DNA from 2 places in the Bacillus sp. NEAU-Y102 genome. Region 2 is predicted to be linked to the other one. Evidence: a T-box and tRNA genes for the amino acid it is inferred to sense, from the RefSeq annotation. Region 2 holds a T-box; the other holds one or more tRNA genes.
What was found. The T-box of region 2 lies ahead of argS (arginine--tRNA ligase). A T-box ahead of a tRNA ligase gene usually reads a tRNA of that ligase, here a tRNA-Arg.
Positions count from the first base shown of each region.

Region 1: it encodes a tRNA-Arg, which carries the amino acid that the T-box ahead of argS (arginine--tRNA ligase) is inferred to sense. The anticodon was not compared.

Region 1 is NZ_JBTWFK010000003.1:149,210-172,915, reverse strand. It holds gene ACYFX0_RS10260 (TetR/AcrR family transcriptional regulator) at 1-172, shown strand, start outside; gene ACYFX0_RS10255 (type 1 glutamine amidotransferase domain-containing protein) at 221-904, opposite strand; gene ACYFX0_RS10250 (MFS transporter) at 1,418-2,743, shown strand; gene racE (glutamate racemase) at 2,957-3,766, shown strand; gene gerM (spore germination protein GerM) at 4,001-5,050, shown strand; gene rph (ribonuclease PH) at 5,182-5,919, shown strand; gene ACYFX0_RS10230 (XTP/dITP diphosphatase) at 5,931-6,539, shown strand; gene ACYFX0_RS10225 (metallophosphoesterase) at 6,553-7,056, shown strand; tRNA gene ACYFX0_RS10220 (tRNA-Gly) at 7,165-7,238, shown strand; tRNA gene ACYFX0_RS10215 (tRNA-Arg) at 7,240-7,313, shown strand; gene ACYFX0_RS10210 (hypothetical protein) at 7,861-8,061, shown strand; gene ACYFX0_RS10205 (PH domain-containing protein) at 8,151-8,765, opposite strand; gene ACYFX0_RS10200 (hypothetical protein) at 9,285-9,533, shown strand; gene ACYFX0_RS10195 (hypothetical protein) at 9,731-10,729, shown strand; gene tig (trigger factor) at 11,039-12,316, shown strand; gene clpX (ATP-dependent protease ATP-binding subunit ClpX) at 12,581-13,840, shown strand; gene lonB (ATP-dependent protease LonB) at 13,947-15,617, shown strand; gene lon (endopeptidase La) at 15,800-18,130, shown strand; gene ysxC (ribosome biogenesis GTP-binding protein YsxC) at 18,127-18,723, shown strand; gene ACYFX0_RS10165 (organic hydroperoxide resistance protein) at 18,758-19,174, opposite strand; gene ACYFX0_RS10160 (MarR family winged helix-turn-helix transcriptional regulator) at 19,177-19,629, opposite strand; gene hemA (glutamyl-tRNA reductase) at 20,046-21,380, shown strand; gene ACYFX0_RS10150 (cytochrome c biogenesis protein) at 21,398-22,231, shown strand; gene hemC (hydroxymethylbilane synthase) at 22,247-23,176, shown strand; gene hemD (uroporphyrinogen-III synthase) at 23,179-23,706, shown strand, end outside.
Region 2 is NZ_JBTWFK010000004.1:232,595-240,911, reverse strand. It holds gene ACYFX0_RS13080 (tetratricopeptide repeat protein) at 1-3,363, opposite strand, end outside; gene ACYFX0_RS13075 (class I SAM-dependent methyltransferase) at 3,680-4,558, opposite strand; gene argS (arginine--tRNA ligase) at 4,730-6,418, opposite strand; T-box leader at 6,464-6,678, opposite strand; gene ACYFX0_RS13065 (class I SAM-dependent methyltransferase) at 6,719-7,495, opposite strand; gene ACYFX0_RS13060 (BrxA/BrxB family bacilliredoxin) at 7,545-7,979, opposite strand; gene ACYFX0_RS13055 (thiol-disulfide oxidoreductase DCC family protein) at 8,063-8,317, opposite strand, start outside.

The sequences.
Region 1 (23,706 bases), on a different contig from region 2:
ACGTATTATAGATCATTCTTTTTGTATTCAGTACGATATTACGTTAAAGAAAGCGATACTTGATTTTTATCAATTGAAGAAGTATCAACTTTTTAAACCAGAGTATATAGATGCAATTGATGATTCGGAAATTGAAAAAGAAGTTATTGCTATTTTGCAAATGATTTCGTAAAAAAGCAGATCTCCCTTAATAGAGGGAAATCTGCTTTTTTAGTACATATTATTTTTGTAACTGTTTTAATACTAATTCGGCTACTGGACCACCTGAAGCTGGGTTTTGACCAGTGATAACACGATTATCTTCTAAAGCATAAGCTTCCCACGGTTGCGCGGCTTTTTCGTAAAGTCCTCCATTTTTAATGAGTTCATCTTCTGTTAAAAATGGAACGAATTGATCTAATTCAGCTAATTTTTCTTCTTCATTTGAAAAGCCTGTTACCTTCTTACCACTAATTAAACGATCCCCATTACTTAATGTAATATGAAATAAACCAGCAGCTCCATGACAAACGGAAGAAACAATTCCGCCGTTTTCATAAATGTTGCGGCAAATATTTTGAAGTTGTTTATTTTCTGGGAAGTCCCAAATACCCCCGTGACCACCTGCGTAATAAATAACAGCGTAGTCTTCTGGATTCACTTCACTCGGTTTCATTGTAGAACCGAGGCGATTCATAAACTCTTTCTTTTGATACCATTCCCAATCGACGCTCTCCGCCATTGCTAAACTATGTGGATCAATTGGTGTATAACCGCCTTGTGGGCTGACATAATCGACTTCGTAACCCGCTTCTTCTACTTTTTTTACGAAATGTACAGCTTCACCAAGCCAAAGTCCGGTAGCCCTATTTAAATTTGGATATTTTTCTACACTTGTTAATACAACTAAAATTTTTTTCTTCATCATAATCCTCCTATAATGTCTCTTCTATATAAAAGTTCTGTATTCGTTTCGTCTTATTAAGTTAAAAAATGCAAATTTGAATAATCATGCCAGTCCTTCTCATATCGGGTTCGAAATTAGTGTATAATAAATTTTGAACAAAGTAAACTAAAAAGGCTAAATTAGTTTAGTTTGTATATTTTTCGTTGACAAACTGTAATGCTGAAACTATGATAGTTCCATGAATATCGAACAACATTCTTGTTTCGTGTCGAATTCAATTTACCCCGCTATTTTCCGGGCAGTAAGACCCCCACCTCAAAATTCAGCGGAAGCAAAGAAGTTAGGTGGGGGATCAACTGCCCGTAAAAGTCCGATTGATGAGGGCTGGTTAAAGTTTCACTTTATCGCGCGATAAGGTAGTACCTTTTATACATTTAATGAAGTTGTTTAGTGGTGATACAACATTTAAATAACTTCATTTTTCATCTATAGTTTGACAATTTTAAAATTGCAATCAGGAGAGTGTTACACATGGGGAAAGATATAAGTAACCATTCGAAATGGTTTGTTTTTACATTATGTTTTATTGTTTTGTTAGGACCGATGAACGCTGTGTTATTTAATGTAGCGCTAGAGGATATTGCCAATGATTTATCAATTAGTCAATCGAAAGTAAGTTGGGTTGTAGTGGGGTATTCTTTAGTTGTTGGTATTGGTTCGATGATATATGGAAAACTGGCTGATCGTTACAGTGTAAAAAGGCTATTAATTATTTCTATTATCATATTTGTAGCTGGTTCTATTGTTGGGTTTGTGAATCAATCTTATGAGATTATCATTTTCGCAAGGTTAGTGCAGGCGAGCGGGGGAGCAGCGTTTATTGCGCTCAGTATGATTGCGGTGGCAAAATTAGTTGCTCCAGCTAAAAAACCGGGTGCGTTAGCAATGATTAGTTCTTCTATTGCATTAGCGGTTGGTATTGGACCTTTAGTTGGTGGGGCAATTACAAATACGTTAGGGTGGCCGTATTTATTTTTATTTATGGTTATTTCAATGATTGGTATTTTCTTGCTCGTAAAATTTATGCCAGAAGAGGCGCAACATACCGATGAAGTGTTTCGCTTTGATTTCATTGGAGCAGTTTTATTATTTGTATTGATTACGACCATTTTATTAGGAGTGAATATTAATAGTTGGCTTTTTGTGTTATCTGTTGCTTTCCTATTTTTATTCAGGGCTCATATGAAGAGAACAGAGTCGCCGTTTATTGATATTGAGTTGTTTACAAATAAACCATTACTTCGTTTAATAGCGGTCGGATTTATCATTAATGTGGCGTTATGTGCTAGTTTATTATTATTACCATTACTGTTAGGAAGAGGACACGGATTGTCTCCATTCGTTATTGGAATTGTATTGTTTGTTGCATCTCTCTTTGGTATTGTATCTAGTGTTATTACCGGAAAGATTATTCCTTCGTTTGGGAATGTGAGGATGATGTATGTAGCGTCTGTAGTTATGATCATGGGCTTTTTAATTTTAGGGATTATTCCGAATGGGAACTTACTCTTTATTTTATTTGCGGTTATTTTAACATTTATGAGTTATTCGGCAATTCAAGTATCATTAAACACATTTATACCCAAAACATTAAATCCAGCTAAAGTTGGAGTTGGTCTTGGTTTATATAATTTAATTAACTTTTTCGGTATGGCATTTGGACCAGCTGTAGCGAGCAAAATTATGGAATCTACAAATAGTTATCGATTGAATTTTATTTTGCTCGTCATTTTAATTTCTGCTCATTTCTTCTTATTAATGGGAATGTCTTCTTTTCAAAAAAAGATGGAGCAATGAGTATGCACCTTATATAGAAGAAACCGACTTTCTTATAGAAGGTCGGTTATTTTTCTGTCTTGCAAATTACGAAAAAAAGGAGCAAAATAAAAAAGGTCCTAGTCTATACATGGGTAAATGAAAATTTTCATACAGAAGCATTTGAAGTGAGCGAACTTAAAGTGTGTAAAATATAATGATAAACATAAAAGATGATGAATGAGAAAACGGGTGATGAAGTTGAATAGAGCAATCGGTGTTATCGATTCAGGAGTTGGCGGTTTAACAGTAGCGAAGGAATTAATTCGTCAGTTGCCGAAAGAGCGTATCATATATTTAGGAGATACAGCACGTTGTCCTTATGGTCCACGTTCTCGAGAAGAAGTGCGTCAATTTACGTGGGAAATGACGGAGCATTTACTAGATTTAAATATTAAAATGTTAGTTATTGCGTGTAATACAGCAACTGCAGTTGTATTAGAAGAGATGCAAAAACAATTACCAATTCCAGTAGTAGGAGTTATTCACCCAGGATCACGTACAGCTTTAAAAGTGACAAACACGTATCATGTTGGGATTATTGGAACGATTGGAACCGTGAAAAGTGGTGCATACGAAGAGGCGTTAAAGTCTATTAATAACCGTGTTATGGTAGAAAGTTTAGCTTGTCCACCTTTCGTTGAACTTGTAGAGAGTGGGAATTTCGAAAGTGAAATGGCGTACGAAGTTGTAAGAGAAACGCTGCAACCACTGAAAAGTACCGATATTGATACCCTTATATTAGGGTGTACACATTATCCGATTTTAGGACCTGTTATTAAAAAAGTAATGGGAGATAAAGTACAACTAATTAGTTCTGGTGATGAAACAGCACGTGAAGTAAGTACAATCTTATATCATAGTAAAATGTTGAATGAAGGAGAAGAACAAAGTGATCATCTCTTCTTAACAACAGGAAAAATAGGCTTGTTTAAAGAAATTGCATCAAAATGGTTCGGTCAACCGATTGAAAATGTGAAGCATATTCATTTAGAAAAAGAATAATAGTAGAATTCATATAAGTAAGCTCCTGAGAAATCAGGAGTTTTTGTTTATCCCGCTATTTTCCGGGCAGTAAGACCCCCACCTCAAAATTCAGCGGAAGAAAAGAAGTTATGTGGGGGATGAACAAAACTCCCACTGATTAAAGTTTCACTATATAAGAGGCACAGCTTGTTCTAAAATGTGAAACGGCTCGTATACATAATAGTACAAACTTAGATTTTAGGGGGGAATGGCATGCCTAAATCCACTTTTAAATGGGTTGTTGGTGCTACTGTGAGCGCTGTTTTACTAACAGGGTGTGGCTTTATAAATCAGGAGAAAGCAACTGAACAAATTGATCCGCCAAAACAAGTTACGTATACAGAGGGTGGGAAGAAAGAAGTAGCTAAAAAAGATAAGCAAGGGCAAATGGTAAATAGAGAACTATACCTTGTTGATAAAAATGGTTATGTTGTACCACAAACATTAGCTATACCTACTCCGAAAGCAAATGAGACTGTGAAGCAAACGTTAGAATACCTTGTGAAAGATGGACCAGTAACGAATTTATTACCGAATGGGTTTCGTGCAGTCATTCCGGCGAATACAACGATGACCTTAGATTTGAAAAAGGACGGGACGGCAGTTATTGATTTCTCTAAAGAAATGAAAAACTATGCGAAAGAAGAAGAGCGGCAAATCGTTGAATCTATAGCGTGGACGTTGACGCAATTTACAGAGATAAAACAAGTGCAGTTCCAAATAAATGGTGAGAAATTGGCAAAGATGCCTGTTGGTGGTACACCGCTTGGTGAAGGAGTGAGTCGTGCAAATGGTATTAACTTCGATGATGAACAAGTAGCAGATGTAACAAATACAAAACCAGTCACACTGTATTTTATGGCGCAAAATAATAATAAACAGCAATATTACGTACCAGTAACGCGCCGCGTTGCTGAAGGAAAAGAAAATGATTATGCAGCAATTATAGATGAGCTTGTAAAAGGTCCGATTCATCAATCGCTCCTGAATGATTTTAATCCAGGCGTTAAGCTTATTACGAATCCGAAATTACAAGACGGAAATCTTACATTAAACTTTAATGAAAATATATTTGTAAACCCAGATAAAAATATGATTTCAAATTACGTATTGAAGTCGTTAGTTTTATCTTTAACAGAAAAGAAAGGTGTGAAAAATGTTTCTATTGAAGTGAATGGAAAAGCGAATCTTATAGATGAAAAGGGCGGAAAGTTAATAAAACCTGTAGATCGTCCAGAAAACGTGAATACAGGTAGTTTTTAATCTTGAATAATTTGATATACTTAAGTAAGAAAGGAGAATTGCTTTTTGGGTTCTCCTTCTTTTATTGTATACATATCATACATTTAAAATTGGCTATACTAACGAGTAGTAATTAAGAGGAGGTTATTTTTATGCGAGTAGATGGTAGAGAGAAAACAGAATTACGCCATATACATATTCATACGAATTATTTAAAACATCCAGAGGGATCTGTATTAATTGAAGTTGGGGATACAAAGGTGATTTGCTCAGCGACAATTGAAGAGCGTGTACCACCGTTTATGCGTGGAGAAGGAAAGGGCTGGGTAACAGCTGAATACGCGATGATTCCGCGTGCAACAGAACAACGTACAATTAGAGAGTCAAGCAAAGGGAAAGTAACAGGACGTACAATGGAAATTCAGCGTCTAATTGGACGAGCATTACGTGCGGTAGTTGATTTAGAAGCGCTTGGCGAGAGAACAGTTTGGATTGACTGTGATGTTATCCAAGCAGATGGTGGAACGAGAACAGCGTCTATTACAGGTGCATATGTAGCGATGGTACTAGCTTTTGAGAAGTTATTACAAGCAGAAAAAGTATCTAAAATTCCAGTAAAAGATTATTTAGCAGCAACGTCAGTAGGGATTGTTGAAGAGCAAGGTGTTGTTTTAGATTTAAACTATGCAGAAGATTCTAAAGCAGACGTTGATATGAACGTGATTATGACTGGAAAAGGCCAATTTGTTGAAGTGCAAGGAACTGGAGAAGAAGCGACGTTTAGTAGAGCGCAGTTAAATGAACTACTTGATGCTGCGGAAAAAGGCATTTTCCAACTGATTGATATGCAAAAAGAAGCTTTAGGCGACATCGTATCTCATATAGAGTAGAGGTGGAAAGTATGAAACAAGTTGTTGTAGCGACAAAAAATATGGGTAAAGTACGTGAGTTTGCTGAGTTATTTGAGCGATTTGATTTAGAAGTAAAATCATTACACGATTTTCCTCATATTGAAGAAGTTGAAGAAACAGGTGAAACATTTGAAGAAAATGCGATCTTAAAAGCGGATAGTTTGAGTAGACAGCTGAATTCAATCGTAATTGCGGATGATTCGGGTCTTATTGTAGATGCTTTAAACGGAAAACCAGGAGTGTATTCAGCGCGTTTTGCTGGTGAACCGAAAAATGATCAAGCAAATATCGATAAAGTGTTACAAGAATTAAATGGCATTGACTTTGAAAAGCGTAAAGCACGTTTCTATTGTGCATTAGCAGTTGCTTTCCCTGAAGGTGATAAAAAGCCTGTCATTGTAAATGGGACATGTGAAGGATTTATTTTAGAACAACGCCGCGGGGAAAATGGTTTTGGATACGATCCGATCTTTTATGTGGAAGAATACAAAAAAGCAATGGCGGAATTAAGTTCAGATGAGAAAAATGCTATTAGCCACCGTGGTCGTGCTCTTCGTAAGTTAGAAGAAAAAATCCCGGAATGGTTTTTAGGAGAATAAGGGAGAGAGTATGATGAAAGCTTTAATCGTAAGCGATAGTCATAGCTCTGTGAAGGAATTACAGCAGTTGAAAGAGAAATATGAAGGGAAAGTAGATATCATGATTCATTGCGGTGATTCAGAGCTAACGCCTGCTCATGAAGAAATGCAAGGTTTCCGTGTTGTAAAAGGAAACTGTGATTATGCTAACTTTCAAGATGAAATTGTAACTGATGTAAATGGAATTCGCTTCTTAGTTGTGCATGGACATCGCCATAATGTGAAAATGACATTACAAACGCTAGCGTACCATGCGGAAGAAGTAGGAGCGCAAGTTGCATGCTTCGGACATTCTCACGTATTAGGTGCGGAATTAATCGACGGCGTTTTATTTATTAATCCAGGCAGTATTTTATTACCACGTCAGCGTGTAGAAAAGACATTTGCTGTATTAGAAATGGATGAAAATCAAATGGAAGTTCGTTTTGAAACATTAGACGGACAACTAGTTGAACAAGCAGTTTTTAAAAGAGGATAATAAAATTTATCCTCTTTTAAAAAAGGTGTTGACTTTATGTATGGTTATACATATAATAAATATTGTCGATAGGGCAACGGCGCTAACGAAGAAAAGAAAATAACATATGCGGGTGTAGTTTAGTGGTAAAACAAGAGCCTTCCAAGCTCTGGTCGAGAGTTCGATTCTCTTCACCCGCTCCATGTCCCAGTAGCTCAGCCGGATAGAGCATACGCCTTCTAAGCGTACGGTCGGGAGTTCGAATCTCTCCTGGGACGCTAACAAAAACCTTGTTATCTTTTGATAACAAGGTTTTTTGTTTGTCTAAAAATTGATGTTTGGGTTATAAGTGTAGTTCATTCTTAATATCTGCGACCTTTCCTTCGATATTAAGCAGTTGCATATGTACTTCTTTTTCTTAAATAAAAAGAGCGCCGTTTATCCCGCTATTTGCCGGGCAGTAAGACCCCCACCTCAAAATTCAGCGGAAGCAAAGAAGTTAGGTGGGGTCGGGCTGTCCGTAAAAGTCCGATTGGTGAGGGTTGATTAAAGTTACACTTTATGCGCCCTGTTCCTCATATTTAATTTAAAGAATCAATAGGCTTATGGTAGAACTCAAATCCATATCCAGATTCTCCTAATTGTTCACTTGCAATGTTATAAAAGTTTTTACCATTCTAGTGTGATTGAGTAGCCGTTATCGGAACTTATCCCTGATAGTGTGTTACAATTAATAGAAGCGGAAAACGAGAATCTCCAATTGACTGGACGTGTGATTAGTTGGACAGTTTAAGAAGGTTGTATAAAAAGGGAGATGGCGCAAAGATGGCGAGAACAAAAGAGAATGATTTAACGGAGAAATTGGCAGAAGGTCAACGGAAATATGGTGACGGCAACTTTACAGTACAGAACATCGGTGATGAAACTAACCCGAATTGGACTGTCGTAAAAAATGTGAGGAAGGGATCGGCAGGCATTCGCGAAGGAGAAGATATATTAAGACTGCGATCAAAATATATAAAATAGTACGGAATGGGCGGAGCGGGAGTTCGAATCTCTCCTGGGACGCTAAAAAAACCTTGTTATCTTTTGATAACAAGGTTTTTTGTTTTAAATTAGTTATTAATAAACTTCTCAAATACAAAACCATAATCTTTCACATTGTATTGTTTCTTCGTATCAACAAGCCAGTTAAAGGCAATCTCGTTCATCTCTTTAAATTGCTCTGCTAAGTTTACTTGTGCGTTTGAAATACGGCTGAAAGCATTAGATGCCATATCTAAACTTTTATGTGCATATTGTAATGTAATGTCGTTGTCGTATGAAATTTCTTCAATTTTAAGTAAAGCCTTATATAAATCTTTTAATTCTTCAATATGTTTTTTATGAACATCAATTGAGTAATGCTCATCTCCCATTTGAAACTTAATTTCTATATCTAAATCAATCGTTCCTGCAGTTTCAAGTGCTACGTTTTTAATTTGATATTTACTATAGCTATAGCGGCGCAGTGTGCGTTTTTTACTTGTTGCGCTTGTACCATCTAGGTGGAGTAATCCTTTGTTTGTGAAGCAATATTCATCTGATTTGGATTTAATTAGAAAATAAATTTTCTCTCCATCTTCGTGCATCACGTAATCATCAGCATCAACTTTATCGTAATCTTTCGGTGTAATGACAGAACCTACATCGCTTAACCCTAAAACATCAGCAGCTACTTTTTTGAACATATATAATCCCCCTTGTAAATTAAATTCTTAATTGTACAAAAATATATTAACATGATTTTCATTTTTTGTTTTCTTGTAATACGAAAATATCTGAAGGTAAGTTAAGAAAAGTAACGCATAATTATTTTGATCCTAAATTATTTAGTAAATCTATTAGTCTAAGAGTCGATTCGCCGAAAAGTAACCAAGAGAAAAAAGCTAATTTTGCAAGTGATTATAGAGAAATTTCGTGAAAGCACCTCAAGCGATATGAGGTGTTTTTCAATCCCTTTTTGAAATCTTACAATTCTGTAAGGTAACTGTAAGGTAGTTCGATGGTAAGAAATTGCTAATCTTTTATAATGAAGATAACAACGATAAAACGAGGAGGAAGAAATGATGAAAGGGTTAGTTGTAACGGGCTTAACGGTTGCTTTTGGATTTGTAGCGTATGAGAAATTAACGTATGTAGTCGATGTTGTGAAACATTTGATTGCTTAGAGAAAACAGCTATGAGAGGGAAAGGGAATGAGTGAATGAATGGAATGGTTATTTGGAATTATAGGTACTTGTAGTGTAGTGTTATTGTTCTTTGTCCCAAGTGGTATACTTAGTTCGACAACAAGTTTGTTCTTCTTAAGTTTGTTTGCTTGTACGATGCTTATTATTATGTTTTTAATGAAGCGAAGTAAACCAATCTTCTATTTTAGCATGATTGTTATGGCAATTATTGTTCTCCAAATTATTACCCTTGTAATATACCCCACAATTATAAAAGCTTTCCATTAATGATGAATCCTCTGCGCTTGTTGCTGGGGATTTTTATTTGTACAATTTTAATTTTTAGTAGAGATTTACTCGTATCGGAATATAAAAATTAAATATTTTTATATTTCAAACAAATGATTTAGGGATGTTGTGTTCTCATTACGCATTTGATATATTTACTTTGAGCATAATTAAAATCAAGAAAAAGAGGCGGACGTATGGATAAAAAAGAAAATACGGTCGTATTGTTTCCACAACTATCAGAGCGCTATATTGATGAAGGTTTTTTAGCGCTGAAAGAGCGGAAATTCGAAGATGCATTGCGTTGCTTTGAAATATTACGTCAGTATAATGCGGAAACGGAACAAACGGAATTAGCTTCAGTTATTTGTTTACTCGAATTAAAACGTATGGAAGAAGCGAAAGATAAATGTGAACAGTTGCTTAAAACAGGAGTTGTCTTATTTGGTGATATTCTTGAAACGTACGTAACAATTTTAGTTCAAACAAATGATTATGAAGGTGTTATTGAAACTGTTGAAAAGGTTTTACAAACGAAAGATATAATGCCTGATCAAAAGGAAAAATTAGCGCAGCTTGCTTTATTTGCAGAAGGTATGCTAAATGAGGGAGACGCATCGCTAGTGGATTCAAACTTTGAATTGGATGAGTTTACTAATGAAATTTTTGGAGAAAACTTTGGACAGAAGCTAAGAGCGATTCAGCGACTTTCGTTAAAAGATTTAGATCTTGCATTACCTGTTTTAAAGAAATTTTTAATAGACGAAGAGCAGCACCCCTATTTGAAAACTTCTATTTTGTATAAAATGATAGAAAGTCAGGTAGAAGAAGAAATAGAGGTAGAAAAGTTTGGAAATACGATTAAGGTGATTCCAGCATTTACAGGTCATAATGAGGAGCAATCCAATAACATTATACATAAATTATCAAGCCGATTAGAGCAAAATTATCCCGATATATTTGAAGCGATGGTTACATATTGGAAAGAGTTGCAAATTAGCGTTTTCCCATTCGCTCTATTAATGGATAAAGAAGAGATTTGGTCAGCTGTTTTAGAGAGAATTGGAAGAAAGCGTTTCGGATTGGCTATTGATGAAGAAGAGCTTATGGCAGCATATAATATCGAATTGGAAGAGTTTCATATTGCCTATCAATGGTTATTACGTGTTGAAAGAGAAGGATATTTGCCCGTATAATTATGAAAAAGAATCGTTCAGTTCTTGAAACGAGCATATTCTATGTTATAATGTAAGGGTTGCAAAAGGCAGAAATCTGCCTGTTTGTAAGAGAAGAGAAGTGCAATTCTCTTACTTAATATGTTTCATATTATTCTCGAACAAAATATACCGTAGTTGTCTTCTGGGCAATTAGTAGATTGGAACATTATATCTGAAAGCTTTTGCTAGAGGGTTATTTGTGTATTTGTTATTTCAAAAAAGAGATAATGAAGATTTTAATCTATAGAGGTATGTGCATACATTATTATAGTTGGAGGGAAAGAATAAATGTCTACAAAATGGGAAAAATTAGAAGGTAACGTTGGCGTTTTAACAATCGAAGTTGATGCTAAAGAAGTAAACAACTCTATCGACGCTGCGTTCAAAAAAGTAGTAAAAACAATTAACGTACCAGGTTTCCGTAAAGGAAAAATGCCTCGTCCATTATTCGAACAACGCTTTGGTATTGAATCTTTATACCAAGATGCTTTAGATATCATTTTACCAAAAGCATACGGTGAAGCGATTGAAGAAGCTGGTATCTTCCCAGTTGATCATCCTGAAATCGACATCGAGAAGTTCGAAAAAAATGCTAACCTTATCTTCACTGCAAAAGTTACAGTGAAACCTGAAGTTAAATTAGGTGAGTACAAAGGTTTAGCAGTAGAAAAAGTTGAAACAACTGTAACTGACGAAGATGTAGAGAACGAATTAAAATCTTTACAAGAGCGTCAAGCTGAACTAGTTGTTAAAGAAGAAGGAACTGTTGAAAACGGTGATACAGCTGTAATCGACTTCGAAGGTTTCGTTGATGGCGAAGCATTTGAAGGCGGAAAAGGCGAAAACTACTCTCTAGCAATCGGTTCTGGTACATTCATCCCAGGTTTCGAAGAGCAAGTAATCGGTCTTAAATCTGGTGAGTCTAAAGACGTTGAAGTATCATTCCCAGAAGAGTACCATGCTGCTGAATTAGCTGGCAAACCAGCAACATTCAAAGTAACAATTCACGAAATCAAAACAAAAGAACTTCCTGAGTTAAACGACGAGTTCGCTAAAGAAGCAGACGAAGCGGTTGCAACTCTTGATGAATTAAAAGCAAAACTTCGCACAAACTTAGAAGAAGGCAAAAAGCACGAAGCTGAGCACAAAGTACGTGACGAAGTAGTAGAATTAGCTGCTGCTAACGCTGAAATCGAAATTCCAGAAGCTATGATCAACACTGAGTTAGATCGTATGGTTCGTGAATTCGAGCAACGTTTAAGCCAACAAGGTATGAACCTTGAGCTTTACTACCAATTCACAGGTACTGACGCTGACAAATTAAAAGAGCAAATGAAAGAAGATGCACAAAAACGTGTAAGAATCAATCTTGTTCTTGAAGCTATCATTGAAGCTGAAAACATCGAAGTTACTGAAGAAGAAGTAACTGCAGAAGTTGAAAAAATGGCTGAAATGTACGGTATGCCAGTAGACGCTATCAAGCAAGCTCTTGGAAGTGTAGACGCTTTAGCTGAAGATCTTAAAGTGCGTAAAGCTGTAGACTTCTTAGTAGAAAACGCTGCATAATAAAATAACAAGGCACGATTTTAATCGTGCCTTGTTTTATAAATATAGAAATATATTTATAAAACTTTTCGATGGAGAAGGAAATGTTCCTTTACAAGTCGAATATACATATTTCAAAAGTTTTAAAATTTTTTTATTTGTACATAACTAGTCATATTATTTGTATTTCTCGCCACGTAGTGACATAATATGTATTTACATACGATACATTTATCGTGTACATACGAAGGCAAGAGGTTAGCACTTTGTAAGGGGTGTGAAAATATGTTTAAATTTAATGATGAAAAAGGGCAATTAAAATGTTCTTTCTGTGGTAAAACACAAACGCAAGTTCGAAAGTTAGTGGCAGGTCCAGGTGTTTACATTTGTGACGAGTGTATCGAACTTTGTACTGAAATTGTACAAGAGGAGCTTGCGAAGGACGAAGAAGTAGAATTCAAAGATGTACCGAAACCGGTAGAAATTCGTGAAATCTTAGATGAGTATGTCATCGGGCAAGATAGCGCGAAAAAAGCACTAGCGGTAGCGGTATATAATCATTACAAACGCATTAATTCTAACAGCAAAATTGATGATGTAGAATTAGCGAAGAGTAATATCGCACTTATCGGGCCAACAGGTAGTGGTAAAACATTACTGGCACAAACGTTAGCGCGTATTTTAAATGTTCCATTTGCAATCGCGGACGCAACATCTTTAACAGAAGCTGGATATGTTGGGGAAGATGTAGAAAATATCTTACTAAAATTAATTCAAGCAGCTGATTATGATGTAGAGAAAGCGGAAAAAGGAATCATTTATATTGATGAGATTGATAAAGTGGCACGTAAGTCCGAAAATCCATCAATTACACGTGATGTATCTGGTGAAGGTGTGCAGCAGGCACTTCTGAAAATTTTAGAAGGTACTGTAGCAAGCGTTCCACCTCAAGGTGGTCGTAAGCATCCGCACCAAGAGTTCATTCAAATTGATACAACGAACATCTTATTCATTTGTGGTGGAGCGTTTGATGGCATTGAGCCGATTATTAAACGTCGCCTTGGTGAGAAAGTAATTGGATTTGGTTCTGAGAAGAAAAATGCTGATGTAAATGAGAAGCATGTTTTATCTCACGTATTACCAGAGGATCTTTTAAGATTTGGTTTAATTCCAGAGTTTATCGGTCGTCTTCCAGTTATTGCGAACCTAGAGCCACTTGATGAAGATGCTCTTGTTGATATTTTAACGAAACCGAAAAATGCACTTGTTAAGCAATTCCAAAAACTATTGGAGCTTGACGATGTTGAGTTAGAGTTTGAAGAAGGTGCACTAATCGAAATTGCGAAAAAAGCAATTGAACGTAAAACGGGTGCTCGTGGACTTCGTTCTATTATTGAAGGCTTAATGCTTGATGTAATGTTCGAACTTCCATCTCGTAAAGATATCGAGAAGTGTATTCTTACAAAAGAAACAGTAGCTGATAATGAACCGCCAAAATTGGTGTTACAAGACGGTACTGTACTTGATACAAAAACATCTGCATAATGCGAAAGGGAAACAGCAATTTTTATAATTGCTGTTTTTCTTTATGTTTAGCTACGTTCCTCCGCGGAAATACTAAGAGATAAAATATTGCGGGAGGAAATAAATAATGAGCTGGACAAATATATTTTTAGTTGTTCAACTTGTTTTTGGTGTAATTGTCGGATTATATTTCTGGCATTTACTTCGAAATCAACGAACACAAAAAGTTTCAATTGATCGAGAATCGAAAAAAGAATTAGAACAGCTTCGTAAAATGCGTGAGATTTCTTTAACAGAGCCGCTAGCAGAAAAGGTGCGTCCTACAACCTTTTTAGATATTGTAGGGCAAGAGGACGGGATTAAGTCGTTAAAAGCGGCTCTTTGTGGTCCGAATCCGCAACATGTAATCATATATGGCCCGCCAGGTGTTGGGAAAACAGCGGCAGCACGTCTTGTATTAGAAGAAGCGAAACGAAATCCTAAATCTCCATTTCGTACGAATGCAACATTTATTGAACTTGATGCGACGACAGCTCGGTTTGATGAACGTGGTATCGCAGACCCTTTAATTGGTTCGGTGCATGATCCGATTTATCAAGGTGCTGGGGCGATGGGACAAGCAGGTATTCCGCAACCGAAAAAAGGTGCTGTAACAGATGCGCATGGTGGTATTTTGTTTATTGATGAGATTGGCGAACTCCATCCGATTCAAATGAACAAAATGTTAAAGGTGTTAGAAGATCGAAAAGTATTTTTAGAAAGTGCGTACTATAGTGAAGAAAATACGATGATCCCAACATATATACATGATATTTTCCAAAAAGGCTTACCGGCAGATTTTCGCTTAGTTGGAGCAACGACACGTTCGCCAGAGGAAATTCCTCCTGCTATTCGGTCACGTTGCTTAGAAGTATTTTTCCGTGAATTAGATACGGAAGAAATTCAAAAAGTAGCGAAAAATGCCGCGGAAAAAGTAGAAATGCAAATAGGCGAAAATGGTATTGAAATGATTGGGATGTATGCAAGAAATGGACGAGAAGCGATTAATCTCGTGCAAATCTCTGCTGGTATGGCGATAAATGAAGAACGTTCTTTCATTAAAGATGAAGATATAGAGTGGGTTGTTCACTCAAGTCAGCTTACACCGAAATACGAAAAGCACATTTATCCGATTCCAAGGATTGGTCTTGTAAATGGTCTTGCTGTATACGGACCAAATACAGGTGCGTTATTAGAAATTGAAGTAACAGCAATTCCGGCGAAAGATAAAGGGTCGGTAAATGTTACCGGAATTGTAGAAGAAGAAAGTATTGGTAGTCAAACGAAATCGATTCGCCGTAAAAGTATGGCAAAAGGCTCTGTTGATAATGTATTAACAGTACTTCGTTCTTTAGATGTGTTGCCAGAAGGATACGATATACATATTAATTTTCCAGGTGGTATCCCAATTGATGGACCTTCTGCAGGAATCGCTATGGCAACAGGTGTATATTCTGCGGTGCATCGCACATATGTAAATAATGAAGTAGCGATGACAGGTGAAATAAGTATACACGGAGAAGTAAAGCCTATTGGTGGCGTGTACGCAAAAATAAAAGCTGCGAAAAAAGCGGGAGCTAAGAAAGTCATTATTCCTGCTGAAAATATGCAACCATTTTTGTATACTATAAAGGGAATCGAAATTATTCCTGTCCGTAAGTTAAAAGAAGTATTTGAGTTAACATTTATGCAAGAAAATGCGCATAGAGAGCTAGATGTACATACTAACGTAGACGAAACAGATGCACAATCTATGTAAAAATAAACAATAATAAAATTTGCCAGACTTCGTTTAAGTTTGTATGCTTAATCGGAGTCTTTTTTCTTTTCGTGAGGTAGAAAAATAAGCTATTTATAATTGCGAGGAATCTCAGCAATTGCATCTAGGTGTATTGTAATATAAAATAGTTGAACAGGAGTTTAATTTATTATGGAGGTGCTATGTCTAGTATGAATACGAACGAAAGAATCGTGCCCCTCCTACCATTAAGAGGCGTTCTCGTATATCCAACGATGGTTTTGCATCTTGATGTAGGACGTGATAAATCGATACAAGCACTAGAGCAGGCGGCAATGGATGAAAATATCATCTTTTTAGCAATGCAAAAAGAAATGAATATCGATGATCCGAAAGAAGATGACATATACAGTGTAGGTACAGTGGCGAAAGTCAAGCAAATGTTAAAATTGCCGAACGGTACGCTTCGTGTCCTTGTGGAAGGTTTACATAGAGCAGAAGTAATAGAGTTTATCGAAGAAGAAAATATAGTACAAGTGTCTATTAAAACGGTAACTGAAGAAGTAGAAGATGATTTAGAAGAGAAAGCTCTTATGCGTACGTTACTGGAGCATTTCGAACAATATATTAAAGTTTCGAAAAAAGTTTCAAATGAAACATTTGCAACGGTAGCTGATGTAGAAGAACCAGGGAGATTAGCTGATCTAATTGCTTCTCACTTGCCGATTAAAACGAAGCAGAAACAAGAGATTCTAGAGATTGTATCTGTAAAAGAACGATTACATACACTTATTTCAATTATTCAAGATGAACAAGAGTTACTTAGCCTAGAAAAGAAGATTGGGCAAAAAGTGAAACGTTCAATGGAGCGCACGCAAAAAGAATATTTCTTACGTGAGCAAATGAAGGCGATTCAAACTGAACTTGGCGACAAAGAAGGTAAGGGCGGAGAAGTAGAAGAACTTCGTGAAAAAATTGAACAGTCAGGAATGCCTGAAGAAACAATGAAGGCTGCGCTGAAAGAATTAGATCGTTATGAAAAGTTACCAGCAAGTTCTGCGGAGAGTGGTGTTATTCGCAATTATATTGATTGGTTATTAGCGCTTCCGTGGACAGAGGCAACAGAAGATATAATTGATCTTGCTCATTCAGAAGAGATTTTAAATAACGATCATTACGGTCTTGAAAAAGTGAAAGAGCGTGTACTTGAATATTTAGCTGTACAGAAGTTAACGAATTCATTAAAAGGACCTATCCTTTGTTTAGTAGGCCCTCCTGGGGTCGGCAAAACTTCGTTAGCGCGTTCAATTGCAACATCATTGAATCGTAAATTTGTCCGTGCATCTCTTGGTGGTGTGCGTGATGAATCTGAAATTCGTGGTCACCGCCGTACATATGTTGGAGCAATGCCAGGACGCATTATTCAAGGTATGAAAAAGGCGAAAACAGTTAATCCAGTCTTCTTATTAGATGAGATTGATAAAATGTCTAACGATTTCCGTGGAGATCCATCAGCGGCATTACTTGAAGTATTAGATCCAGAACAAAACCATAACTTCAGTGATCATTACATTGAAGAACCATATGATCTATCGAAAGTTATGTTTGTAGCAACCGCTAATACACTTTCAAGTATTCCAGGTCCATTACTTGACCGTATGGAAATCATTTCGATTGCTGGCTATACAGAACTTGAAAAAGTACACATTGCTCGTGAGCATTTATTGCCGAAACAATTAAAAGAGCATGGCTTACGAAAAGGTAATTTACAAGTGCGTGATGAGGCGCTTCTTGAAATTATTCGTTATTATACACGTGAGGCTGGTGTTCGTACGCTAGAACGCCAAATTGCAAAAGTTTGCCGTAAAGTAGCGAAAATTATCGTTACAGCAGAACGTAAACGTATCGTTGTGACAGAGAAAAAGATTGTTGATTTACTTGGTAAACACATATTCCGTTATGGGCAAGCTGAAAAAACAGACCAAGTTGGTATGGCAACAGGTCTAGCTTACACAGCAGCAGGCGGCGATACACTTGCAATTGAAGTTTCTGTAGCGCCAGGAAAAGGGAAACTAATTTTAACGGGGAAACTTGGGGATGTTATGAAAGAATCAGCACAAGCTGCGTTTAGTTATATACGCTCTCGTGCAGAAGAGCTTCAGATTGACCCGAATTTCCATGAGAAAAATGATATTCATATTCATGTTCCAGAAGGAGCAGTTCCAAAAGATGGACCGTCAGCAGGTATTACGATGGCAACGGCACTTATTTCTGCACTAACAGGTATTCCTGTAAGTAAAGAAGTAGGTATGACAGGTGAAATTACACTTCGTGGTCGTGTATTACCAATTGGTGGCTTAAAAGAAAAAACATTAAGTGCTCACCGCGCAGGCTTAACAAAAATTATTTTGCCAGCAGAAAACGAGAAAGATTTAGATGATATTCCAGAGAGCGTAAAAGAAAACCTTACGTTTGTGCTTGCATCTCATTTAGATGAAGTATTGGAGCACGCATTAGTAGGAGTGAAACAATGAAAGTAACAAAAGCAGATATTGTAATTAGTGCTGTTAAACCAGAACAATATCCAGACAGTGATTTACCAGAAATTGCATTAGCAGGTCGTTCAAATGTCGGGAAGTCTTCCTTTATTAATAAAATTTTAAATCGTAAAAAGTTAGTGCGTATTTCTTCTAAACCAGGAAAAACGCAAACACTGAACTTTTTCTTAATCAATGAGATGATGCATTTTGTTGATGTTCCAGGTTATGGATATGCGAAAGTGTCTAAATTGGAGCGCGCGGCATGGGGGAAAATGATTGAAACGTACTTTACAACGCGTAAGCAATTAGACGCAGCTGTATTAGTAGTTGATTTACGTCACCAACCAACAAGTGATGACGTGATGATGTATGATTTCTTAAAGCATTATGAAATCCCAACAATTATTATTGCGACGAAAGCCGATAAAATCCCGAAAGGGAAATGGCAAAAGCATTTAAAAGTTGTAAAAGAAACGCTTGCTGTTGAAATTGGCGATGAAATCGTTCTATTCTCTTCTGAAACAGGACTTGGAAAAGAAGAAGCGTGGAAGGCAATTCATAAAATGACAAAAACAAAAAACGCGTGACGAATGTCGCGCGTTTTTTTCTTTATATAAGCTGTTAACGTACGTTTAATGTAACTTCAATATTACCTCGTGTTGCTTTAGAGTAAGGACATACACCGTGAGCCGCTTCTACAAGTTCTTTTGCTTCGCTATGTGAAACGCCAGCGACATGTACATCAAGCACGGCAGATAGGCCAAAACCACCATCTGTATCTTTTCCGATAGAAACGTGAGCGGTTACTTCTGTACTTTCTACTTTCATACGTTTTGTACGAATGACAAGTTGTAATGCACTATCAAAACAAGCTGCATAACCAGCTGCAAATAGTTGTTCTGGATTTGTTGCTTCTCCGCCTGCACCACCTAGTGCTTTCGGCATTTTTACATCAAGATTTAATATGCCATCATCTGAAACTACTTTCCCATTTCTTCCACCTGTTGCTGTTACTGAAGCAGTATATAATTTATCCATATTTATTCCCCTTTTCCATCATTAATTGTTTTCATTGTTTCAATTAGTTTATTTAGCTCAATTAATAAAGAGCGATATTCTTGCTCTGTAATTCCTAAATTTGTAGCCATCGTTGTCGGTAATGAACAAGCCTTTTCCTTTAAATCTTTGCCTTGTTCTGTTAATTCAATACAAACTTTTCGCTCGTCTTCTTTGGAACGAACACGTTTTACAAGTTTTAATGATTCCATTCGTTTTAACATAGGTGTTAACGTACCGGAATCTAAAAATAGACGTTCTCCAATTTCTTTTACTGTTAGTCCATCTTGCTCCCATAGTACGAGTAAAGTAATGTACTGGGGATACGTAATACCCATCTCTTCTAAATAAGGTCGATAAAAACGAGTAACCTCTCTAGAACAGGCATAAATAGAAAAACAAAGTTGGTTATCTAGATGCAAAGAGTCCTCTGTCATACATAACTCCCTTCTAATTAAGTTGTGCACAATTTAATTTTGTAAAATCAATATAACGAAAAAGAAATAAAATGTCAAATACATTGTATTGAGAAAGTGTTTGCTACATTTTGGAACAATCATACATATTTTCCTTCATGATGAAAGAAGATAGGAAAGATGATGTTATAATTTATATGGAATAGTTTCCATCACTTGATTATGAGGACTTTTTTTGGTAACGTACAAATAGAGTTATTAATTTATAATCATTATAAAGTAGAAGATTTTTTTATTAGTTTACTGAATCTCCTTTATTACATACGGAGAATAATTAAAAAATAATCGGTTGTTCACACGATTGTCAGATTCATAAGAGGAAAGTTGTATTATGATAGTAGATAAAGTGATAAAACGGGTGAAGGGGGACATGCTGCGTGCATATTCTTGTTGTTAGTGTAAATTATCGAACAGCCCCTGTAGAATTTCGTGAGAAACTCACATTTCAGGCAGCAGAGCTAGAGCGAGCGATGACTACATTACAAAATCAAAAGAGCGTGTTAGAGAATGTCATTGTATCAACTTGTAATCGCACTGAGATTTATGCTGTTGTCGATCAATTACACACGGGACGGTATTATATTAAGAAGTTTTTAGCTGATTGGTTTCAGCTTGAAATAGAAGAAGTCGCGCCATATTTAACTATTTTTGAACAAGATGGTGCAATAGATCATTTATTCCGCGTAACGTGCGGTTTAGATTCGATGGTAGTCGGAGAAACGCAGATTTTAGGTCAAATAAAAGATAGCTTTTTAGAAGCGCAACAAGTTAAAGCAACAGGCACAATTTTTAATGAATTGTTTAAGCAAGTCATTACATTAGCAAAACGTGCCCACTCAGAAACAACAATCGGGGAAAGTGCAATGTCTGTTAGTTATGCTGCTGTTGAGCTTGGAAAGAAAATATTTGGCGAGTTAACAGATTGTCATGTGCTTATTCTTGGTGCTGGTAAAATGGGCGAACTTGCACTGCAAAACTTATATGGAAGTGGTGCTCGTAAAGTAACAGTTATGAATAGGACACTTTCGAAAGCAGAAGTAATGGCTGAGAAATATATGGGACATGCAAAATCGTTAAGCGAATTGCAATGTGCATTATTAGAAGCAGATATTTTAATTAGTTCAACTGGTGCATCTGAGTATGTCATTACGAAAGAGATGATGACAAAGGTGGAGAAAATGCGCTCTGGTCGCCCTTTATTTATGGTTGATATTGCAGTACCACGTGATATTGATCCAGCGATTGATGAGTTAGAAGGTTCTTTTTTATATGACATTGATGATCTGCAAGGAGTAGTGGAAGCAAATCGTGCTGAGCGTTTGAAAGAAGCGGAGAAAATTCAATTTATGATTGAAGAGGAAATTGTTCTATTTAAAACGTGGTTAAGTACACTTGGTGTTGTTCCATTAATATCAGCTCTTCGTGATAAGGCACTTGCAATCCAAAGTGAAACGATGGTAAGCCTAGAGCGAAAAATACCAAACCTTAGTGATCGTGAGAAAAAAGTCATTAGTAAGCATACGAAAAGTATTATTAATCAATTATTAAAAGACCCAATTTTAGTAGCGAAAGAAATAGCTGCTGAAGAGGGAGCGAGCGAAAAATTAGCGTTATTTGCGAAGATTTTCGATTTAGAAACGGAAGAAGTAGAGAGTCGTGCGGAAGAAGTAGAACATAAAAGAGTGTGGACACCATCCGTTCCATCTTTATAATTTGGAAGGATGATCGGATGAGTTTTTTAAATAACAGTATTATTTATCATATTGCAATTATTTTATATGCTTGTAGCATTAGTTTATATTTTATAGATTATTTCCAAAGTAACCGAAAGGCGAACCGATTTGCTTTTTGGTTACTTTCGATTGTATGGGTATTGCAGTCTATTTTTATGTTGCTTAGGGCGACAGATTCAGAAACGAACCCCATTTTAACTTTATTATCAGGGATTTATTTTTATGTTTGGTTATTGATTACGATGTCGTTAGTCATAAATCGATTTATGCGCGTTGACTTTTTAGTCTTCTTTACAAATGTTGTTGCATTTGGCGTAAGCGCTTTTTCTATTTTTACACCGCTCGGAAAGATGTCGCCAGTACTTGCAGAGCAATTAGTTTCAGAACTTGTATACGTGCATGTTGGAATGGCGATTATTTCTTATGCAACGTTTACGGTATCATTTATTTTTTCTATTATGTATTTACTGCAATATCGCCTATTAAAAAAGAAAAAGTGGAATGCGAGATTAAGAAGGTTAGGGAATTTACCGAAGCTTGAATCTACGTCTTACGGATTAAATTTATTTTCTGTTCCATTTTTCTTACTAGCAATTTTATTAGGATGTATATGGGGATATACAAAATTAGATAATTTTCATTGGTATGATACGAAAGTAATTGGTTCGTTTGTCGTTCTATTTGTATACTGTGCGGGCTTGTATTTAAGAGCGGCAGATGTATTGCAAGGGAAGAAAATTGTACTGTGGAATGTAGGGGCCTTTCTCGTAATGCTAGTTAACATTTTTTTATTAAGTAGTTTATCTAATTTCCACTTTTGGTATTTATAATGAGGAGAGAGAATTATGCGCAAAATTATTGTAGGGTCACGAAAGAGTAAGCTAGCATTAACACAAACAAACTGGTTTATTGATCAGTTAAAAGCACTTGGTTTACCATATGAATTTGAAGTGAAAGAAATTGTCACCAAAGGTGATGTGATTTTAGATGTTACTCTTTCAAAAGTAGGCGGAAAAGGTTTGTTCGTTAAAGAAATTGAGCATGCGTTACTTACGAAAGAAATCGATATGGCTGTACATAGTATGAAAGATATGCCAGCCGTACTTCCAGAAGGGTTAATGATTGGCTGTACACCAAAGCGTGTTGACCCTCGTGATGCTTTTATCTCAAAAAATGGAGCATCGTTTAAAGAGTTAGCGGAAGGTGCTATTTTAGGTACGAGTAGTTTAAGACGTAGTGCACAGCTACTCGCTGCGAGACCAGATTTACAAGTGAAGTGGATTCGCGGAAATATCGATACACGTTTACGTAAATTAAAAGAAGAGGATTACGATGCGATTATTTTAGCGACAGCTGGATTACAAAGAATGGGCTGGGATGATGAAGTTATTACAGAACATTTAGATGAAACGTTATGTGTACCTGCTGTAGGACAAGGTGCATTAGCGATTGAATGTCGTGAGGATGATAAGGATTTATTGCAGTTGTTAGCGCATATGAATGATGCGATAACAGAAAGAACAGTGGCAGCGGAGCGAGTATTTCTTCATAAACTTGAAGGTGGATGTCAAGTTCCAATCGCTGGATATGCAACCCTTAAAGAAAACGATACAATCGAATTAACAGCTCTTGTTGGCTCTATGGATGGCTCTGTTTTATTAAAAGAGACAGTAGTAGGTACTAATCCTGAGGAAGTAGGATTAGAAGCCGCGGGCCGTTTAATTAAACAAGGCGCCAAAGAACTCATTCTTGCTGCAAATAAGGAGCAACAATAAATATGAACGCTCTCGCTGGAAAAACGGTATTGATTACACGTGCCCAGCATCAAGCGAAACAAATGAGTGTAGCAGTGAAAGAAAAGAGCGGAATTCCATTGGAAATTCCGCTTTTGCATATGGAAGGTATGTCTCATAGGCAAATTCAACATATTGAAGGGCAGCTACATTCGTATGACTGGGTTATTTTTACGAGCAGAAATGGTGTAGCTTTTTTTCTAGATAGTTTGAACAAGAAACTACCGCTAACCATTAAAATCGCTGCGGTAGGTGTGAAAACAAAATTAGAGTTAGAAAAAAGGGGCTATCAAGTTCATTTTGTTCCAACTTCATTTGTTGCAGAAGCATTTGCAGAAGAGTTTCTAAAAGAATTAAGTGGAAACGAACGTATTTTATTTCCGAAAGGGAATATAGCAAGAGAGGTAATTCCGGTTGCACTTCGGGAAATTGGTGTTTCTCTAGATGAGCTAATCGTATACGGTACGAAAGTGAATATAGAAAAAAAGCAAGAGCTTATAGCGGCATTGAAG
Region 2 (8,317 bases):
CGCAGCTGCAGCATACATGAATGCTGTACTTCTTTCTGCTTTTTTCACCTTTAACATATGAAGAAAATCTCGTATGTTAGACAATTTTTTATGTTGCTCTACTGCTTTTACATAAACATCAAATATACGTTCATTATCAAAATCTTTTTGTATTACTTTCATTGCAACTTCAATTGCTTTTACATTTCTTTTTTTCACTAATACTTTTGCATAATGATATAGAACTTCTATATGCTCACCATCTAATTGTAGCGCGTATTCAATCTGTGCTTGTTCTTTATCTATTTCATTCATCGCACCATGCACATATGCAATCGCATCTAAACGCCATATTTCAGGTACTTCTTCCGCTAATTGTTCTAGTTCAGTCAACAATTCTTCCTGAAGATTCATATCTACTGAAAGCTGTGCCAAATATTCCATATTAATATGCAACGGCTCTTCTTTCATCGCCTGAACCATATGACTTTGTTCTTTAAAACGGTTTTCTTCTTTTTCGTATATTTCCGCAAGCTGTAAATGTACACCTACGAAATTCCCATCAAGCTCTAAACATGTTTCATACGCTTGTTTTGCTTCCGTCAATTGTCCTAATGCCATAAGTGTTTCACCAATTCGGTAATACGGTAATGCCGTTTCCTTTTGTTCTATCGCCTTACTATATCTTTTCATCGCTTGGCCGTACTGTCCAATAGATTCATATAAAATACCTGCATAACAACCGTACTCACTTACTTCATTTCTTTCTTTGTGTAACGTTCTTAAAAACGCTATACCTCGTTGTACAAATTCCGTTCCTTTAATTCGATTCACATATTCATCTAACGCACTTGCTACATTATAATCACTTTTCTTTATACCATTTTCTAACTTAGATAGCGCTACTTTAAACCCTTCTTCATTTCCACCAAGTTCAATTTCAGCATCCCATAAAACCATTCCTGCATTCATGAGGAAATCTTGGCTCTTTTCAATTTGCTTCTCAAGACCAAGAATATATTCTTTTGCTTCCTTGTATTGTTCTCTTGCCATATAAACTTGTGTAAGTCCGAAGTGAGAATAAACATCCTCATCATTTTCTTCTAAAGCACGATTATACAATACTTCTGCTTCTTCCAAGCTATCATTTTGAAAATGATAGTCACCTAATTTTACGTAAAGAGATGCTTTATCATCACAATTCTCAATACCGTTTAATAAAATTTCTTTCGTACTTTCCTCATCCTTCAAATCAGATTCGTATATTTCCGAAAGTTTTGTATAAATGTAAGGTGCATTACTATCCAAATGAATCGCTACTTTAAGCCCTTTTATTGCTAAATATAATTTTCCTAGTTGATGTGCACATCTCGCTCGTTCATACCATACATGTGCTTCATATTTATATTCTTTTAACAAGTCATTAAAGATTTCATATGCTTCTTCATATCTTTCTAAATCTATTAATATTATACCGTGATTCGTTAAAGTAAACCTTTCAGGACTACGCTCTAACGCAACTTGAGAGTATTGCAATGCTTTTTCAGATTGATCAATATACATATAGGATAAAGCGAGAAAACTCCAAGCAATAGGCTGATCTGCGTCTAATTGTAACGATGAACGAAAGCTTGAAATTGCTTCTATATAACTTTCCTGCTCAAAAGCATATCTTCCATTTATCAAATGATATAATGCACGATTATTTTTCTTCTCAACGCTTGTCAGCATTTGCTCGGCTTTGTCTACTTCCTGAAGACGAATAAAACACTGTGCACCATGCAATTTAACAAAGTCCGAGTTCGGAAACTTTTCCATTAACTTATCGATACAATATAAAATAAATTCTTTATCTACTTCAACATCTAAGTGCTTTATCGTATATAACCACGTATTTGGATTATCACTCGTTTCTTTTAAAAATTGTACTAAGTTACTAATTCCCTCTTTGTCATGTTCATCTAAATGATCCGTAAGAGAAAAAATAGATTTAAAATAACGATTTTCTTCTTCACTTAGAAACGCTAGTTGCTCCTTCTTTTCTTTCGGAACAAACGTGATTGCTAAACAGCCTGTATAACGATATTTTTCTTGTAATTTACTATATTCCACAAGAACTGGTTCTATAAAGTTTGGATCTTGAACATAGAAAGCTTGCAATGTATCATCATATCCAGATAGAACTTGTACGTGTGAAGCATGCTCAATATCTATACTTAATAAAACAGGAATTCCTTCGTCAATCAGTCTCTTATAATTCTCTTCATTCCCTTTAAAATAACGATATTCATAACCTAATTCTTCTAAATAAGAAACAGTATCTGAAAACTTCGAACCTGTCATATCAAAAATAAACTCTGCTATTTCATCTTGTGTACGTTTCTCTCCCCATATACGCAACATCATCTCTAAACTTGTCGGAACACAATAATTATCCTTTTGTACAATAGGAACTATCGGCAAGTGAACCTTTTTTCCATCCGGATTTTTTTCTAAATTATGATATAAAGATTCTTTTAAACTCTTTTCTTCTCTTAATAGCTTTTGTAAATCTGCAAACTTATTCATTTTGTACAACGCTTCTGCACGTAAATGTACAAAGTAAGTATTATAGGCATGATATGGCAGCTGAGTATTTATGTTATCTATTACCGCTAACATTTCTTCATATTGCTCTAAATCTAATAAATACTTTACCTTCTCAAAATGAAAATATGGTACTTGTGGAAACTTTACAATCGCATCATCAATTAACTGTATTGCACGTTTTTGTTCCCCTTTATTCGCATACAATTGTGATAATAAATAGGTAGATAACTCTTCACAATCTTCATGCTGTATGCCAGCAATAAATTGTTCTTCCGCTTTCTCCCATTCACCTGTATGCATATAAACGTAGCCCCATTTATCAAAGACTGCACGTGTACTGTACTCCTCTGCTTTTTTCATATACATTAGCGCTTCTTCGTTTCGTTTCATTTCTAAAAGACATCGTACTAACGTAAAATATGTTTTCGCTAAAAAATCTGCATCTATTTCTTCTTTACCTAACTCTTCTAAAGAAGATTTTAACAACTGCTCTGCTTCAAGAATTTTTCGCTCATCAATTAACTCATCACAATATAAAGAGAGCGTTCTCATATTTGGGAATTTTTTATAAGCGTAGCGAATGAGAAATGAACTGCATTGGTGCATAAGCCCTTCATCAGTAAGGCGAATTAATATATCAAACTCCTTATGCGAAGGAATATTGGCAAGCCAATTCTTCACATAGGATAAAGTATTCGTTTCTTTTATATATGCAATTTCATTATTTATTTCCTGTAATCCGTCTACAAATCTCTTATCTTTCAAACAAGTTTCTAATTGCTTAAAATCTAGCATGCATTCACCTCGAATTTATATTTATACTGCTACTTGCTTAGATTTTACACACCATATAGTATGTATTCAACTAAAATCTCTTATAATGGATGGTATTAATTAATATTATTCAAATTTATAACAAAATATAGTAAAAACGATTGCTTTTCTCTGTATTTTGTTTGATTATATGGAATAACGTAACATGCAGTTTTGATCTTGTAAAAGCTGAACTTAGTACATAAAATTATATCGCCGATAATTCAAATATATCAGCGATTATATGTCGAATACCGACTTATCGACATTAAACGACAATTCTTATATATCATACCTTTTAACATACTATGTCACCAAATGTAATTTTCATATTCGGAGCGTACACTAAAGAAGAATGCACATGAAATATTTTGTAAAATCGGAGTTCAGCTTCATATTGAGCTAGCGCATTATCATATGTTAATCCTCTGTCTATTAAACATTCTATAAATTGCTGCTTATCACCCGGATTGCCTGCAATCCCCTCTTCTTTTAATGATTGATACAAATCGTTTTTATCATTGTGATGCATATTTGAATCTAAAAAGTTCACTTTATCGCTTACTCTACACTCAATATTTTTCACACCTAATTCACTTAAATATATCGGTATTTTCATGCCTATATTGCCATCTTTACCATTTCTTTTCGTATCACTTTCAAATAATTTCTGCAAAACACCTAACTGAATAAATTCTGATTGTTTCTCCCCATCTAAAGAGTATGAAGACATATTTGATATCCAATGTGGTTCAAAACAGATTATTTTTCCGCCCTTTTTAATTGAATGTATCATTTTTTGTAGCATCGTTTTTGGCGAACTCATATGTAATAAGAAAGCATGACAGATTGCTATATCGTATTTATCGTTCAGTTCAATTTCTGTAGCATCTTCCTCAATAAATTCTGATTCATACGGGAGGGAACGAAACAACTCTCTCGCTTCAGCTATTAATGCTTCTCCGCTATCAATGCCTGTATATGTTGATCCACCTGGAAGTAACGGCAACAAAACTAACCCTAAATAACCATATCCACAGCCATAATCAACAACATGTACTGGATCAGAAATCTTCCAAACTGAATTCACTAGAAAACTTACATAATCGCTATTGTAATATAAATCTCTCGTGTTTTTTAAATACGCTAGTTTACTGTTCCAATCGTATGTTTCCAACGTCTAACGCCTCCTTTTATATACACCCCTTACAATTCTCCATTTAACAAAAACATTCCTACATTTTAATTCCCCCAGAAATTAGTTTAATAAAGTGAGATTACTACTTACATGGCTCCTATACCAAATAAAAAGGCATACATATCTGTAATGATACATACACCTTTTATGCTACATCTCCTCAGGTGCCTCCACCCCAAGTAAACGTAATCCTTCTTTTAGTACAACCGTCACAGCATAAACCAATGCGAGTCTGCTGTCTTTTTCTTCGCTCTCTTCTAATATACGAACATTACCGTAATATTTATTGAATGATTGTGCTACATCTAATACATATTTCGAAATGATTGATGGCTCATTTTTATTGAAAGCTGCTTCAATTACTTGAGGGAATTTATTAAGTAATTTTACGACACTCCAGCTATGATCATCTTTTAAAGCAAACGTACATGTTTCAAATTCTACACTTTCTTTTCTTAAAATAGAGCAAGCACGTGCATGTGTGTACTGTACGTACGGGCCTGTTTCTCCTTCAAATTTCAGCATGTTTTCTAATGAGAATTCAATATTGTGCATACGCTCATTTTTTAAATCGTGGAAAATAACTGCCCCTACACCGACTTGCTTTGCTACTTCTTCTTTCTGTTTTAAGTTTGGGTTTTTCTCTTCAATATTTTGTTTTGCAAGTTCAATTGCTTCCTCAAGTACTTCTTCGAGTAAAATAACTCTTCCTTTACGTGTCGACATTTTCTTAACATCTTTTAAAATGAAGCCAAACGGTACGTGTTCCATACCATCAACCCAAGTATAGCCAAGTTTTTTTAATACAGTGAAAAATTGATTGAAATGTAAGCTTTGTTCTGGACCAACAACATATAGCGCTTTATCAAACCCATAAGTGTTTTGACGATATAAAGCTGCTGTTAAGTCACGCGTTGCATAAATCGTCGCACCATCTGATTTTCTAATTAAGCAGGGCGGCATTCCTTCTTCTTCTAAATTAACGACTAATGCGCCTTCTGATTCTTCAAGCAAATCATGCTCTTCTAAAATCCCAATAAAATCTTCCATTAAGTTATTATAAAATGCTTCTCCTTGAAAATTAGTAAATTCAACACCGAGAAGTTCATAAATGCGAGAAAATTCTTTAAGGGACTCATGACGGAACCAATTCCAAAGCTCAACAGCTTCTTCATCACCTTCTTCTAATTTCTTAAACCAAGCACGCCCTTCTTCTTCTAGTTCTTCGTCGTCTTTTACCTCTTCATGGAATTGAACGTATAACTTAAATAATTCACGTATTGGATCCTCTTTAACTACTGCTTCATTTCCCCATTTTTTATATGCGGTAATTAATTTTCCAAACTGCGTTCCCCAATCACCAATATAATTGATTCCTACAACTTCATAGCCACATTTTTCAGCGATATGTTTCAGCGAATTTCCTATCATTGTAGAACGTAAATGCCCCATCGAAAAAGGTTTCGCGATATTAGGAGAGGAATAATCAATTACTACTGTTTTTTCACAGCCAAAGTGGTTTTGACCGAACTCTTCTTTTTCCGCTAAAACCGTTTTTAATACTGCATCACTTACAGTTTCACGATTGAAAAACACATTTACATAAGGACCAACGGCTTCTACTTTCGTAAAAAACGGATTATTTAATTTCTCAGCAACTTCCTTTGCGATAATAGCTGGTGCTTTTTTGTATTTCTTTGCTAATGAAAAGCATGGGAACGCTGCATCTCCAAATTCATCTTGTTTCGGTGTTTCAATTAAATCTAAAATTTGTTTTTGCGTTAGTTCATTCGTGAAAATATTAGATAAACTTTCCGCAAACTGCATTTTATAATCCATGATTTAACCTCCTTATTTTTTAAAACACAAAAAACTCGTCTCTAAAAAAGAGACGAGTTTTAACCCGTGGTACCACCCTTGTTGTTCGTTACGAACCACTTTCCCGTTTATAACGAGGACAGGGGGCCTCGGCTTTCTCTACTATTCGTTCAAGAAGCATCTCCGAAGTGCGCTTCATCTTTTTCTTCCGTACTAGGCTCACACCATCCCCAGCTCGCTTTCCTTCTAAAAAAGACTACTCTCTTCATCACAGACAGTATATTTAATTAATTATTGCTTATTATACATCTTTTCAAACAATTAGCAAGGGTCAATTACACCAAAGTGAAACTTAGCACTTTTTCTTTTGTATACGTGAAAATTGTGTTTTTCAAATCTAGAACTACGGAAATGATCTTTTAATACGACACGCTTTCTCGCCACTCGCTTCGCCTCCGCAATTGTTTCATCAGTAATATCATGATACAAAGCGAAGTGTTTTAATCCTTTAATTCCGTCAGATTCTATGACAGTTTCTTCAAACATAGGATCAAGGTAAACGACATCGTAACTATCGTCTTCACATTGCGCTAAAAATGAAAAATGCTCCGTTTGCTTTACTAGGATTCTTTGCATTGCTTCATCGATTTCAGAAACAGATGAAGACCATGTTTTCAAACCATTTTTCATGATATAAGCCATATATTCATTGCCTTCAAGTCCTGTTACTGTTCCACTTTCACCAACAACATAACTAGCTACAATACTATCTGATGCCATACCGAGCGTACAATCTAACACTGTCATTCCGCTCTCTAATTTAGCAGCTTGTACAAACGGATCGTGCTCTCCACGCATTAACCTTTTCACACGAAACATCGCTGAGTTCGGATGAAAGAAAAATGATTCTTCCGTACCTTTCGGATAAATAGCTAATCGGTTCTTTCCTACGACAAGTACATCTTGTTCATACTGCTCATGTAATTTATGCACTGGTATATCATTACGTAAAATAAAAGAACGATTTAATTCTTCTGCTACCTCCTTTGCATATGCTGTCATTTCTTTATTTGTTCTTCCTGCTGTTGTTACGATCATGGTTTCACCTCTATATAAAGAAAAGAGGGAGATTTACTCTCCCCCTTCTTTAGCAATTCTTTTCGAAAGCTTGTTCTAAGTTCGTAATAATTTCGTCCATAGTTGCACCTTCAATTTCATGACGGTGAATGAAGTGAACAACTTCTTTTCCATTTAATAATGCCATAGATGGTGAAGATGGAGGGATTTCTCCGAAGTATTCACGCATTTTTGCGGTAGCATCTTTATCTTGACCTGCGAATACAGTTACAAGATGATCAGGTTGTTTTTCAGCACGAACAACCGCTTGACCTGCTGATGGACGTGCTAAACCAGCTGCACAACCACAAACAGAGTTTACAACTACTAAAGTTGTACCTGATGTATTTTCCATAAATTCTGTTACAGCTTCTTCTGTAGTTAACTCTTCAAACCCAGAACGCACTAACTCTTGGCGCATTGGGATTACCATTTGGCGCATGTATTCTTCATAAGCATTTGACATCTTGTAATCTCTCCTTCAACTTTCATTCCAAATTCATCATATCACGCTCTATTACTAGGTGCAAAAGAAAGATTACGATGATTTCATTTTTTTGTAGGGATTTCACAAACCCCACCGCGGCAATGTCCAACTGGGACAAGTTTTCTATTGTTAGCGATATAATCGTATACTTTACTTCCAAAACCAAGTACGATAGATAGCTTTATAAAAGGAACGGCAAACCAATAAGATGGTACGGCCTTTGCTAATACATTTATGCTCTGAATGCCGTCATACCACTTATTATTTTTAAAAATATACAGTCTTTGTTCCATCTTACTTTGTAGTTCTTGAGAAAG